DNA from 2 places in the Microbacterium paludicola genome. Region 2 is predicted to be linked to the other one. Evidence: riboswitches for the same ligand, from Rfam matches in the RefSeq annotation. Region 2 holds a riboswitch; the other holds the start of a gene.

Region 1 (7,210 bases), on a different contig from region 2:
AGCCAGTAGCAGGGAAGCACGGCCGCGATCAGCACGGCGTGGTCGCCGGAGTCGGCGGCCGCTCGCAGGTGCGCGAGGTAGGCCTCGGTCTCCTCCGAGGACTCGGCCGGGGCATCCGCGTCGTGGGAGGTGTGGAGGGTCAGCTCCGACTCGAGGCAGGCGCGGGCCGCGTCGCGCCAGAACGTCCGCTCGTCCTCGGTCGGCGCGGTCTCGCCCGCACGGCTCAGCACCTCGGCGTACTCCCTCAGGTAGATCGCGTCCTGCGTCAGGTAGTGGGTGAACGCGTCGCGCGGCAGAGTGCCGTCGGCGAGCTGCCGCACGAACCACACGTCGTCGATGCGGCCGCGCAGGTCGGCGCACTCCCGCCACCAGGTGTCGAGCTCGGCCGCGGCGCGCGGCAGCGGATCGGCCCGCCACAGCGCGTGCGCGTGGTGCAGGGGCCCGTGCCCACCCGGGCGGCCGACGTCGAGGTCGCCCGCCGCCGCGATCGCCCCGCGCAGCCAGCCGCGGGCTGCCGCCACCGCGGCGACCCAGTCGCGCTCCCGCGCGTACAGCGTCGCGACGGCGGACGAGAACGAGCAGCCGGTGCCATGGGTGCTCGTCGTGGCGATCCGCCGCCCCGCGAACTCGGCGAGCGTCCCCTCCGGTCCGACGAGCGCGTCCGGGGTCTCGTCGCCCGGCAGGTGCCCGCCCTTCACGAGGACGCGCAGTCCGTTGCGCCGCGCGAGGCGCGCCGCCTGCGCGAGCGCGTCGGGCCAGGTCGCCGCCGCCGGCTCGCCCACCAGCACGGCGAGCTCCGGCAGGTTCGGGGTGACGACGTCGGCGCGGTCGAGCAGTCCCCTGAGCGCGGCTTCGGCGGACGCATCGATCAGGCGGTCGCCGGACGTGGCGACCATCACGGGATCCAGCACCACCGCCGGCCTCGCCGGCAGCCCGTCGATCCATACGGCGACGGCCTCGATGACCTCGGCCGAGGCCAGCATCCCGATCTTGACGGCGTCGATGCGCACGTCGGCCGCGAGGGTGTCGAGCTGCGCGCGCAGGAACGTCCCCGGCGGCACGTGCACGGCAGTGACGCCCTGCGTGCTCTGCGCGGTGAGCGCCGTGATGGCGGCCATCCCGTAGCCCCCGCACGCGACGATCGACTTCAGGTCGGCCTGGATGCCGGCCCCGCCCGACGGATCGGACCCCGCGATGGTGAGGATGTTCGGGATCATGCGGCGACCTCCGCCCACTCGGCGCGCAGCGCGGCGGCCGCGGCGCGCGGGTGGGGCGCCGCGCAGATCGCGCGCACCACGGCGAGCCCGGCGGCCCCCGCACGCCGCGCGGCGACCGCGTCGCCGGGACCGACGCCCCCGATGGCGACACAGGGAAGCCCGGCCGCCAGCGCCGCGAAGGCGGCGAACCCGTCCCAGCCGAGCGGCTCCGGGTGGTCCTTCTTGGTGGGCGTCGCGCGGACCGCGCCGACGCCGAGGTAGTCGACGGTTCCGGCGGGCAGCCGCCGCAGCGCCTCGAGCTCGGCCGGCAGGCTCGCGCTCAGGCCGATGACCGCGTCCTCGCCGAGCATGTCCCGCGCGCGATCCACCGGCAGGTCGCTCTGGCCGAGGTGGACGCCGTCGACCACGAAGCCCGCGTCCCGCGCGGCGAGCGCCACGTCGAGGCGGTCGTTGACGAGCAGCGTCGCGCGTCCGGCGATCCGCTCGGCGCACCGCTCCACCACGCGCAGCAGCTCGGCCGCGCCGAGCTCCTTTCCGCGCACCTGCACCACCCCGACGCCCGCCGAGACGGCGGCGTCGACGACGTCGGCGACGGGCCGGCCGGTGATGCTGGCGACGTCGGCGACGAGGTAGGTGGACAGGTCGAGGGCGGCCCTCATCGGGCCGCGGCGGCGGCGCCGCCGATCGGCTCGATGCGCAGCTCGCGCGCGCTGAGCGCCGCCGGCTCGACCGCGGCGAGCGCGTCGAGGAACGCGACGGCGAAGCCGCCGGGTCCTCCCCACTCGGCCGCGGCGGTCTCGGAGGCTGCCGCGTGAAGCGCGTGCGCGGCGACCGCGCCGTGGAGGGCGGGCAGCCCCTCGGCGAGGGCAGCCGCGACGCACGCCGCGACCGAGGCGCCCAGCGAGCAGCCGCCACCGGTCACGCGCGTCAGCAGCGCGCTGCCGCCGGGCACGCGGACGGTCCGCTCACCGTCGGTGATCAGATCCACCGGGCCGGAGACCGCCACCACCGCGCCGGTCTCGCCGGCGAGCCGCACGGCGACATCCCGGGTGTGCTCGACGTCATCCGCCGCGTCGACGCCGCGCCCGCCGGCTCCCTCTCCCGCGAGCGCGAGGATCTCGGAGGCGTTCCCGCGGATCACCGCGGGCCGGTGCGCCAGCAGCTCGCGCGCGAACCTGGTGCGGAGCGTGAGAGCCCCGACGCCGACGGGGTCGAGCACCCACGGTGTCCCGGCGTCGCGGGCGGCCTCGACGGCCTCGCTCATCGCCTGGCGCTGCTCGCTCGTCGGCGTGCCGAGGTTGACGAGCAGGGCCGACGCGAAGCGCGCGCATTCGCCCGCCTCGCCCGGCACGTCCGCCATGACCGGCGAGGCTCCGGCGGCGAGCAGCACGTTGGCCGTGAAGTTCACCACCACCGAGTTCGTGATGCACTGCACGAGCGGAACGGCCTCGCGCAGCCGGGCGAGGATCTCCCCCGCGTCGATGTGGGCCTCGTGATCGAGTCCCTGGTCCTCCAGTAAACGCGCGCGATTCATCGGCGACATCCCTCCGCTCGTGCTAACGAGATCAGGTGAATACGGGTGTGATCTCAGTCCCGGTATCGGGACACCCCGTGTCACTGCCGCCGAGCCTAGCGTCTCGGAGGGGGATGCAGCCCGCGGCGGGGCGGCTCAGTCGAGCCGGTGCAGGGCGCTCTGCGCGAGGCGCCCGAGCAGCTCGGTGAGCTTCTCGACGTCCGCCTCGTCCCACTCGCCGAACACCGCACGGTACTGGGCGCGCGACGCCCTGCGCATCGCCTGGTGCCGCGCGATCGCTTCGGGAGTGGGAGTCACCTCGAACACGCGCGCGTCGGCATCCGAGCGGCGGACGCTGACCAGGCCCCACTCCTTCAGATCGCGCAGCTGCCGCGAGACGACCGACTTGTCCATCTGCGTCTCGGCGACGATGTCCGACACCGTCACGGCGGGCCCGTCGGGGCGCTGCGCACCGGTCAGCACGACCCGCAGCACGCCCCACCCGGCGGGCCGGAGGTCGGGGTGGATGGCCGCCGCGATGGCGACCATCCGCGCCTTGACAATCGGCCCGATCGTCGCGAACGCGGCCTCGAGGCCGTCGATCGCGGAGGACTCGGTCATCTCACTCACCGTACCGGGATCCGCGCCGGCGGCCATCCGTCTCGGGAAGGGTGATCTGCCCCGTCTCGACGAGCTCGCGGAAGCCGGCACCGCCCTTCTCGGCGGGCTCCAGCGCCGACAGCTCGGCGCCGAGCTCCTCCTCGATCTGCTGCGCCGCGGTCTTGCGCGACAGCGGCTTGTTCGGCAGGAAGATCGCGCAGATCAGGGAGACGATCGCGAGCGGCACGACGAGCAGGAACAGGAAGGCGATCGAGTCGCCGTAGCTGCTCTCGACGACCATCCGGACGGGCTCGCAGAGCTGATCGATCGCCGGCACCGCGCCGCTACCGAGCCGCTCGACGCTGTCGGCGCAGTCGGGGTTCTCGACGAGCACGGTGGGCAGGTTGAGCGCCGGGTCGAGCTTCGCCATGAGCTCGCTCAGCCCGGCCTTGATCTTGTCTCCCACCTGGGTGCCGAGCACGGATCCGAGGACGGAGACCCCCACGGTGCCGCCGAGGCTGCGGAAGAACGTCACCGCGCCGCTTCCCGCTCCCAGCTGCGTCGCCGGCAGCGAGTTCTGCGTGACGAGCACGAGGTTCTGCATAAGCACGCCCGAGCCGAGACCGAGCAGCAGCATGTTCAGCCAGACGAACCAGATCGACGTGTCGTAGTGGATCGTCGACATCAGCGCGAGACCGGCGGTGAGCGCGACGGCGCCGCCGATCACGTACGGCTTCCACATGCCGGTGCGGGAGATCAGCTGGCCGACGACGATGGAACCGACCATCGATCCGATCACCATCGGGATCGTCGCGAGGCCCGAGTCGGTCGGCGTCAGACCGCGCGCGAACTGCAGGTACTGGCTCAGGAACACCGTCGTGCCGAACATCGTCACGCCGACCGCGATCGATGCGACCGAGGCGAGCGCGAAGGTCCGCTGGGCGAACAGGCGCACCGGGATGATGGGCTCCTCGACGAGGAACTCGTTGACGACCGCGCCGATCGTGAGTAGCGCGCCGAGGGCGACGAGCACGATGCTCTGGGTCGAGTCCCATGCGAACCCGCCCGCCTCGGGGGTCTTGCCGCCCAGGCTGATCCAGACGAGCAGGATGCTGATGCCGGAGACGATCAGGCCCGCGCCGAGGTAGTCGATCTTCATCTTGCGGCGGATGTTCGACACGTGAAGGGTCGACTGGATCATGACGAACGCGATGACCGCGATCGGCACGCACACGAAGAAGCACCACTCCCAGCCCCAGCTGTCGGCGATCACGCCGCCGAGGAGGGGGCCGCCGATCTGGCCGACGGCCATGACGGCGCCCATGATGCCCATGTACTTGCCGCGCTCGCGCGGGCTGATGATGTCGGCGATCACGACCTGGCCGAGGGCCATCAGGCCGCCGGTGCCGATCGCCTGGACGAAGCGCCAGCCGATGAGCCACTGCGCGGCGCCCTCGTGCGAGGGGCCGCCGATCTGGCTCGCGAAGCCCGCCGCGACGGTCGCGAGTGTGAAGACCACCAGCGCGAGCTGCAGCAGCATCTTGCGGTTGAAGATGTCGGCGAGCTTTCCCCAGATCGGCGTCGTCACGGTCATCGACAGGAACGCGGCGACGAGCACCCAGGTGTACTCGGTGTTCGTGCCGCCGAGGTCGGACATGATCCGCGGCATGGGCGTCGCGACGACCGTCGAGGACACGAGCACGACGAACATCGCCGCCATCAGGCCGGAGATCGCCTGGAGCACCTGCGCCGGGCGCATCGCGGGGGTCGAGGTCGTTTCTGGGCGCCCGGTATCAGTTGACATGCGTCAACTACATCGCAGATGGTTGACATCAGTCAAGTTGTTTCGGATGCGGGTGCCCGGGCAGCCGGCGCCGACCGAAGTAGTCTCGGGGACGTGAGCGAGACGATGGGACCTGCGGGGGACGAGATCCGCGTCGCGGTGTCGACCGTGATCTTCTCGCTGCGACAGGATCCGGATTCGGATCGGCTGATGATCCCGCTCGTGAGGCGCACCCGCGAGCCGTACGAGGGGATGTGGGCCCTGCCCGGCGGGTGGCTCGACGTCGCGGAGGGAGTGCACGAGGCCGCCGCGCGCACGCTCGCGGAGACCACCGCACTGACCCCGAGCTACCTCGAGCAGCTGTACACGTTCGGCGAGGTCGACCGCTCCCCCACGCGCGTCGTGTCGGTCGTGTACTGGGCGCTGCTGCGCTCCGACCTCGTGGACGCGCAGCGATCCGTCGCCGGCGCCCCCGAGAACGTCGAGTGGTTCGACGTCGACGCGCTTCCGACGCTCGCGTTCGATCACAACCACATCGCCGAGTACGCGCTGTGGCGCCTGCGCAACAAGGTGGGCTACAGCCGCATCGCCGCCGGCCTGCTGCCCGACGAGTTCACCCTCAGCGAGCTGCGGGAGGTGTACGAGTCGGTGCTCGGCCGACGCCTCGATCCCTCCAACTTCCGCCGGCTGCTCGAGGGGTCGGAGGCACTCGTCCCGACCGAGTCGTTCCGCACGGGCAAGCACCGCCCCGCCCGGCTCTACCGCTACAACGCCGAGGCGGACGAGGCCCTCTAGCCCCGGCTCACGCCCGCGATCGCGAGTCCCGGCGCGAAGCGTCGGGCGAACGATCGCGCACGCAGCGACTGCCGCCGGCGCCCGGCCCCTGTGCGAACGAAGTGAGCGTGGAGCGCAGCGACTGCCAGCCATCTCGACAACGCGACGCCCGGCGTGGGATGGAGCGCAGCGACAGCCCGCGATCGCGAGTCCCGGCGCGAAGCGTCGGGCGAACGATCGCGCACGCACGCTGCACTACCCCGCGAAGCGGACGGAAATCAACTGGAAGTTCTGGTCAGAGTGACTTAATGTAGGTCCGACAGTAAGTGTCGAACCGACCAGAAGGCGACGGTGCGCTCGTGACCGCTTCTCCCGTGCAGCTGCTCCCCCGTCCCGTCGACCCGTCGGTCGACCACGGGATCCAGGCGATCGTGGCGGGCGCGGCGTCCGGCAGCACCTGCTCCACCGACCTCGCGGCGTCGCCCTGGACGTTCGACGCGACCCCCGGCTACGGCCCCGGCGCCTCGATGGGCGACGTGCTGCCGACCGGATCCCCCGTGCAGGGCGCCCTTCCCGCGGCGTATCGCGAGGCGCCCGAGGAGGAGCTTCACGAGCGGATCCGCGCCGCGAAGGCGGCGCTCGGCGACCGCGTCGTCATCCTCGGGCACTTCTACCAGCGCGACGAGGTCGTCCGGCACGCAGATTACGTGGGCGACTCCTTCCGGCTCGCCAAGGCCGCGCAGGCACACCCCGCCGCCGAGGCGATCGTGTTCTGCGGCGTGCACTTCATGGCCGAGACCGCCGACCTGCTGTCGCGGCCCGAGCAGGCGGTCATCCTGCCGAACCTCGCCGCCGGATGCTCGATGGCCGACATGGCCGACATCGACCAGGTCGAGGAGTGCTGGGAGCAGCTGGAGGACGTCTACGGCCCCCTCGACGAGCAGGATGCAGACGGCCTGGTGCCGGTGATCCCCGTGACGTACATGAACTCGTCCGCCGCGATCAAGGGCTTCGTCGGGCGGCACGGCGGCATCGTGTGCACCTCGTCGAACGCGCGCACGGTGCTCGAGTGGGCGTTCGCGCGCGGCCGCCGCGTGCTGTTCTTCCCCGACCAGCACCTCGGCCGCAACACCGCCAAGGCGATGGGCGTGCCGCTCGAGGCGATGCCGATGTGGAACCCGCACCGTCCGCTCGGCGGGTCGTCCGAGCAGGGCCTGCGCGACGCGCGCGTCATCCTGTGGCACGGGTTCTGCTCGGTGCACCGCCGCTTCACCGTCGACCAGATCGACAAGGCGCGCGCGGAGCACCCCGGCGTGCGCGTGA
Region 2 (7,210 bases):
GCTGCTCGTTGTCGCCGGCCTCATCATCTCCCGCATGGTGCCGCTGTTTCGCAGCATGCAGGCGAAGCTCGACGGCGTGAACCGCATCCTGCGCGAGCAGCTCACCGGCGTGCGGGTCGTGCGGGCGTTCGTCCGCGAGGACATCGAGGAGGAGCGCTTCCGCGAGGCGAACGACGGGATCACCCTCGTCGGCCGCAAGGTCGGGTCGCTGTTCGTGCTGCTGTTCCCGCTCGTGATGCTCGTGCTGAACGTCACGGTCGTGGGAGTGGTGTGGTTCGGCGCGTTCGAGGTGAACGACGGCAACACCGAGATCGGCACCCTGTTCGCCTTCATGCAGTACGTCGGTCAGATCCTCGGCGGCGTGATGATGGCGACGTTCATGACGATCATGATCCCGCGCGCGGCCGTGTCGGCCGACCGCGTGGGCGAGGTCCTGGCGGTCGACAGCTCGCTGAAGCGCCCCGCGCAGCCGGTCACGACGATGCCGAGCCCCGGCTCGGTGGAGCTCGAGAACGTGTCGTTCACGTACCCCGGCGCCGACGAGCCCGTCATCGACGGAGTGAGCTTCCGCGCCGCACCGGGCGAGACCGTGGCGATCATCGGGTCGACCGGCGCCGGCAAGACGACGCTCGTCAACCTGATCCCGCGCCTGTTCGACGCGACCTCCGGCACCGTGCGGGTGCACGGCGTCGACGTGCGCGAGGCCGACCTCGAGACGCTGTGGAACGGCATCGGGCTCGTGCCGCAGCGGCCGTTCCTGTTCACGGGCACGATCGCCTCGAACCTCCGGTTCGGGCGCGAGGAGGCCACGGACGAGGAGCTGTGGGAGGCGCTCGAGATCGCGCAGGCGGCAGACTTCGTGCGCGAGAAGCCGAAGGGGCTGGACGAGCCGATCGTGCAGGGCGGCACCAACGTGTCGGGCGGTCAGCGCCAGCGCCTCGCGATCGCGCGGGCGATCGTGAGCCGGCCGGACATCCTCGTGTTCGACGACTCGTTCTCTGCGCTCGACCTCACCACCGACGCCCGTCTGCGGCAGGCGCTGTGGCGTGAGCTTCCGCACATCACCAAGATCGTCGTGGCGCAGCGCGTCTCGACGATCACCGACGCCGACCGCATCCTCGTGCTCGAGGACGGCCGCGTGGCGGGCATCGGCACCCATCAGGAGCTGTTCGAGAGCAGCGAGACATACCGCGAGATCGTCGACTCGCAGCTGGGGGCGAAGGCATGAGCGCCGTGACCGACCGCACGCCGGACGAGGCGGCAGACGACGAGCAGGCCCGCGTCGAGGCCGAGCTCGCCGAGAAGGCGCGGCAGGACGGCGGCGGATGGGATGCCCCGCCGCCCGGCAAGCCGAAGGATCTCGGGCGCAGCTTCGCCCGGTTCATCGGACTGCTGGGGCCGTACAAGTGGGTCTTCGGCCTGGTGATGCTGCTCGGCGCCGTCGGCGTCGTGCTGTCGATCATCGCGCCGCGGGTGCTCGGCGAGGCGACGAACATCGTGTTCGAGGGCGTCATGTCGCTGACGGTGGGATCGCAGTTCCCCGCCGGCACGACGCAGGAGCAGGTCGTCGAGGCGCTGCGCGCCGCGGGGCAGGCCGACCTCGCCAACACGATCGCGGCGATGCACCACTTCGAGGTCGGCGCCGGCATCGACTTCATGGCGCTGCGCGGCGTCATCGTGTGGGTGCTCGCCCTGTACGTCGTCTCCTCGCTGCTGCAGTGGGTGCAGGGCCACGTGATCAACGTGATCATGGTCCGCACCATGTGGCGCGTGCGCGAGCGCGTCGAGGCGAAGATCAACCGCCTTCCCCTGTCGTACTTCGACAAGGTGCAGCGCGGCGACCTGATCTCGCGCGTCACGAACGACATCGACAACATGACGAACACCCTGCAGCAGTCGCTGTCGGGCGCGGTCACGTCGATCCTCACCGTGGTCGGCGTGCTGATCATGATGTTCACGATCTCCTGGCAGCTGGCGCTCGTCGCCCTCGTCGCGCTGCCGCTGATGGGCGTCATCTTCGGCGTCATCGGCCCGCGCTCGCAGAAGGCGTTCCAGCTTCAGTGGGCGAAGGTCGGCCGCCTCAACGCGCGCGTCGAGGAGGCGTTCTCCGGCCACGCCCTGGTGAAGGTCTACGGCCGCGAGAAGGCCAACGAGCAGGCGTTCGACGCGGAGAACGACGAGCTGTTCGACGCGGCGTTCCGGGCGCAGTTCTTCTCGGGCCTGATGATGCCGGGCGTGCAGTTCATCGGATCGCTCACCTATGCCGGCATCGCCGTGCTCGGCGGCGTGATGGTGGCGAGCGGGCAGCTGCGCATCGGCGACGTGCAGGCGTTCGTGCAGTACTCGCAGCAGTTCACCCAGCCCCTCATGGAGCTCGGCGGCATGACCAGCGCGGTCATGTCGGGAACCGCGTCGGCCGAGCGGGTGTTCGAGCTGCTCGATGAGGACGAGCAGGATCCGGATGCCGAGGACGCGCCGACCGCGCCCGACGGGCGCGGCGTGATCGAGTTCCGCAACGTCTCGTTCTCGTACACGCCGGAGCAGCCGCTGATCCGCGACCTGTCGTTCCGGGTCGAGCCGGGGCAGACGGTCGCGATCGTCGGCCCGACCGGTGCCGGCAAGACGACGCTCGTGAACCTCATCATGCGGTTCTACGAGCTCGACGGCGGTCAGATCCTGCTCGACGGGCAGGACATCTCGAAGATGACAAGGCACGACGTGCGCGAGCGCGCCGGCATGGTGCTGCAGGACCCGTGGCTGTTCTCGGGCACGATCCGCGAGAACATCCGCTACGGCCGCCAGTCGGCGACGGACGACGAGGTGATGGAGGCCGCGAAGGCGACCTACGTCGACCGCTTCGTCCACACCCTGCCGGAGGGCTACGACACGGTGCTCGAGGAGGACGCGGCGAACGTGTCGGCGGGCGAGCGCCAGCTGATCACGATCGCGCGCGCGTTCGTCTCCCGGCCGAGCGTGCTCATCCTGGACGAGGCGACGAGCTCGGTCGACACCCGCACCGAGCAGCTGCTGCAGCACGCGATGGCGGCGCTGCGTCAGGGGCGCACCTCGTTTGTGATCGCGCACCGTCTGTCGACGATCCGCGACGCCGACCTCATCCTGGTGATGGAGCACGGCGACATCGTCGAGCAGGGAACGCACGACGAGCTGATCGGCCGCGAGGGCGCCTACTGGCGCCTGTACCAGTCGCAGTTCGAGCACGCCGCGGTCGACCTCGACGCCGTCGAGGCGCAGGAGGTCTCCACGGCGACGGGCGCGGTCGACGTCCCGGCCGCCGCCGGTGCGCCCGCCGACGCGGCTTCCGTCGGTCCCGACACGGCCTGACGCCGCACAGCGAGGGGGCGACTCCGGATGGAGTCGCCCCTTCGTCGTTCCGGTCCTACTGGAGCCCGAACAGCTCCAGAGGGTGGGTGAGGCGCCAGATCAGGTCGGGGCCGGCGATGTCGCCCTCGAGCGCGAGCGGGATGCTCGTCGAGTCGAACGGGCCCGTGGCGGTGAACTCGCCCACGTTGGCACCGTCGGCGAGGCCGACCTCGATGTCGTACTCCGACTCGATCGCGGGAAGACCGCCGTCCCACAGGATGACCGAGGCGTCCCGGGTCGTGACGACCTCGGCGCTCTCGCCCCACTCGGTCGTGACGGTCGCGATCGTGGTGCCGGCCGTGACCGACGGGCTCGTCTGCAGCGACTGCTCCGCCTGATCCAGCAGCGTGCGGCTCACGACCTCGCGGCCCTCCTCATCCGGCTGCCCGAGCACGGCCGCGTAGACGCGCACCGTGGTCTGGCCGAGGGTGATGTCCTTCGCGGTGAGCAGGTTCCACTGCTCCTGCCAGCCGTCCAGAAGCGTGCCGGTCTTGATGCCGGCGACGCCCGGCTCGCCGAGCAGGGGGTTCGTGTTCTCGACCTTGCCCGCGCCGGGGAGATCGATCTCGGGCATGGCGACGATGTCGGCGATGATCGGATCGGCCATCGCCGCGCTCGCGAGCTTGATCAGCGCCGCGGGGGTGGCGGTGTTCTCGGGGTCGATGCCGCTCGGATCCACCATCGTGATCCCGGAGAGCCCGTGCGCCTCGAGCCACTCCGGCACGGCCAGCACGAACGCGTCCTTCGAGCCCCACAGCTCGGTCGTGAGCCGGTCGACGTAGTTGTTGGCGGAGCCGACAAGGATGCCCTCGAGCAGCTGGCGCTCGGTGAGCGTGCCGTCGATCGGCACATCCAGCGCTGACTCGTTCTGGTACCGGTACTGCCAGTAGAGCTGGCTGTCCTCGGCCGTGAACGAGTAGGACGGGCCGTCCTCGCCGACGCCGAGCGGCGCCTTCTCGAGGATCATCATCGCGGTGACGAGCTTCGTGATGCTCGCCATGGGAGCTGCCGCCTCACCCGAGGCGGCGACGGTGCCGAGGCCTTCGGCGCCGAGGGCGGCCGAGCCGTCGACGGGCCACGTCACGCCCAGCGGCTTGCCCGCGGCGGGCTGCACGGTCGCCTCGGCCACGGTGGGCTCCACCGCGCCGAGCGGCCACAGCGCGCAGCCGGCGACGTAGGCGATCGCCAGCGCGCCCGCCGTCAGCAGCGGCGCGGCCACCGATGCGCGGCGGCCGTCGCGCACGGGCGGCAGCAGGTCGGCGGTGGCGGGAACGTGCGGCGAGGTGCTGAGGGCCGCCGGCGCGGGGCGCGCCGCGATCGCGGCCGGATCGACCCACGCGAGCGCGGCGGTCGTCAGCGCGACCGGCTCGGGCCGTGGCGCGGGGGATCCGGATGCCTTCGGGGCCGGGTTCTCGAGGCCGAGCGCCTCGATCACGATCGCCGTCTCGCGGCGCGCGCGACGTCCGCCGGGCATGGGCTGGGGCTGCGGGTCGAGCTCGTCGGCCGACACCGCCCGCCGGATCGCGCGCTTCTCGAGCTCGATCAGCCCGGCGACATCGAGCGCCTGGGTCGCGCCGAGGGCGTCATCCGGTGCTGCCGGCTCGCGGCGCGCGGTCGCATCGTCGGCGGTCTCCGCGGCGCGCGTGGGCGCCGCGTCGCCTGCGGCGCTCGCATCGAGCGCGCCGCGCGGGGGGAGTTCGTCGGGGGCCACCCGATTACGGTACCTGCGGATGCCCGGGAGTTGCCGGAGATCCGCTGGTCAGCGAGCGCGCCGCGCTGGTCATAGAATCTCCACCAACACCACGGGAGTCCGGCGAGCCGGGCTGAGAGGAAGCGAACCGCGCTTCGACCGTCGAACCTGACCCGGATCATGCCGGCGCAGGGAGGAGAGAGATGAACACGTCCACGTCTGCGTCCATCACCAAGGACACCACAAAGCCGTCGGGCCGCCGCACCTGGCGCGTCGTCGACATCGTCGTCGCCAGCGTCATCGGCGTCGCCGCCGGTGTCGTCTTCTGGCTGTGGGGCCTCGCCTGGCCGGGCCTCGACAGCCTGCTCGCCTTCACCCCGGGGCTCTCGGGCCTCCTCGCCGGCGGCTGGCTCTTCGCCGGCGTGCTCGGCGGGCTGGTCATCCGCAAGCCCGGCGCCGCCCTCTTCACCGAGGTCGTCGCGGCCGTGGTGTCGATGGCTCTCGGCACCCAGTGGGCCTTCCTGACCTTCGTCTGGGGCCTCGTCCAGGGTGTCGCGGCCGAGCTCGGCTTCGCGCTGCTGCTCTACGCCAACTGGCGCCTGCTGGGTGCGCTCACCTCGGGTGCGCTCGCCGGCGTCGCGGTCGCCGTGCTCGACACGAACTTCTCCTCGGTCGCCGCGCTGGCGTTCGAGGCGCGCGCGGTCTACTTCGTGTCCGCGATCGTGTCGGGCGTCGTCATCGCCGGTCTGCTGTCGTGGGTGATCGTCCGGGCCCTCGCCGCGACCGGCGCGCTCGATCGCTTCGCGGCGGGGCGGGAAGCCCGCGCTGTCGGATCCGACGCCGCGTGACCGCACGTGACGTCACCCCCGCCCGCGTGGAGGCGCGCGGCTGGGGGTGGCGGCACGCGGGGCGCTCGCGCTGGGCGCTGCGCGGGGTGGATCTGCGGATCGAGCCGGGGGAGCGCGTCCTTCTGCTCGGGGCGAGCGGATCCGGGAAGTCCACGCTGCTCCGCGGCCTCGCCGGCGTGCTCGGCGACGAGGAGGACGGCGAGAGCACCGGCGCGCTGACGATCGACGGCCTCGCTGCGGCGGAGGCCCGCGGGCGGGCAGGGCTTGTGCTGCAGGATCCCGACGCCCAGGTTGTGCTCGCGCGCGTCGGCGACGACGTCGCCTTCGGGTGCGAGAACCTCGGCGTCCCGCGCGACGAGATCTGGCGGCGGGTTCCGGCCGCGCTCGAGGCTGTCGGGCTCTACGTGGCGCTCGACCGGTCGACGACCGCGCTCTCCGGCGGCCAGAAGCAGCGCCTCGCGCTCGCCGGGGCCCTCGCGATGCGGCCCGGGCTGCTGCTTCTCGACGAGCCGACCGCGAATCTTGATCCGGATGGCGTGACCGAGGTGCGCGACGCGGTCGTGCGCTCGGTCGCGGCCACGGGCGCGACGCTTGTGGTGGTGGAGCACCGCGTCGACGCCTGGGCGCCGCACGTCGACCGAGCCATCGTGCTCGGCGCGGGCGGCGAGGTCGTCGCCGACGGGCGGCCGGACGACGTCTTCCGCGGGCACGCCGCATCCCTCACAGAGGCGGGGGTGTGGGTTCCGGGCGTCACGCCGCGCGTTCCGCGCACCCCGGTGGCCGGCGAGGCGGAGGACCTGCTGACCCTCGACGACCTCGCCGTAGGCCGCCGCCCGTTCGGTGCGCGCGAGGCCGTCGTCGCCGCGTCCGGCGTCGGCGCCACCGTCCGCAGCGGCAGACTGCTCGCGATCACCGGGCCCAACGGCGCCGGAAAGTCGACGCTCGCGCTCACGCTTGCGGGCCTGCTCGAGCCGGCGGCGGGCGAGGTCGCGGCCACCGCCGCGCTGGCGGGATCCGGGGATCCCGGGGCCCGCCGACGACGCGGGCGGCAGCCGTCGGCGGGCGACTCGCCGCACGCCTGGTCGTCGCGCGACCTGCTGACGCGGATCGGGATGGTGTTCCAGTCGCCCGAGCATCAGCTGCTCACCGCGACCGTCCGCGACGAGCTCGCCGTCGGCCCGCGCGCGCTGGGCCTGGACGACGCTGCCGTCGCCGCGCGCATCGAGCCGCTGCTCGAGCGCCTCGGGCTCGCGCGGCTCGCCGCGGTGAACCCGTTCACGCTCTCGGGCGG

What was found. Region 2 has a riboswitch for thiamine pyrophosphate ahead of ABD161_RS01475 (ECF transporter S component). Riboswitches for the same ligand answer to the same signal wherever they lie in the genome.
Region 1: another riboswitch for thiamine pyrophosphate. It lies ahead of thiM (hydroxyethylthiazole kinase); the one in region 2 lies ahead of ABD161_RS01475 (ECF transporter S component).

The regions. Positions count from the first base shown of each region.
Region 1 covers NZ_BAAANG010000003.1:130,671-137,880, reverse strand. Annotated here, with positions in the region: gene thiD (bifunctional hydroxymethylpyrimidine kinase/phosphomethylpyrimidine kinase) at 1-1,217, opposite strand, end outside; gene thiE (thiamine phosphate synthase) at 1,214-1,876, opposite strand; gene thiM (hydroxyethylthiazole kinase) at 1,873-2,751, opposite strand; TPP riboswitch at 2,743-2,839, opposite strand; gene ABD161_RS03420 (MarR family winged helix-turn-helix transcriptional regulator) at 2,887-3,351, opposite strand; gene ABD161_RS03415 (MDR family MFS transporter) at 3,353-5,134, opposite strand; gene ABD161_RS03410 (NUDIX hydrolase) at 5,240-5,908, shown strand; gene nadA (quinolinate synthase NadA) at 6,247-7,210, shown strand, end outside.
Region 2 covers NZ_BAAANG010000001.1:297,818-305,027, forward strand. Annotated here, with positions in the region: gene ABD161_RS01460 (ABC transporter ATP-binding protein) at 1-1,228, shown strand, start outside; gene ABD161_RS01465 (ABC transporter ATP-binding protein) at 1,225-3,342, shown strand; gene ABD161_RS01470 (D-alanyl-D-alanine carboxypeptidase) at 3,398-5,092, opposite strand; TPP riboswitch at 5,174-5,283, shown strand; gene ABD161_RS01475 (ECF transporter S component) at 5,275-5,919, shown strand; gene ABD161_RS01480 (ABC transporter ATP-binding protein) at 5,916-7,210, shown strand, end outside.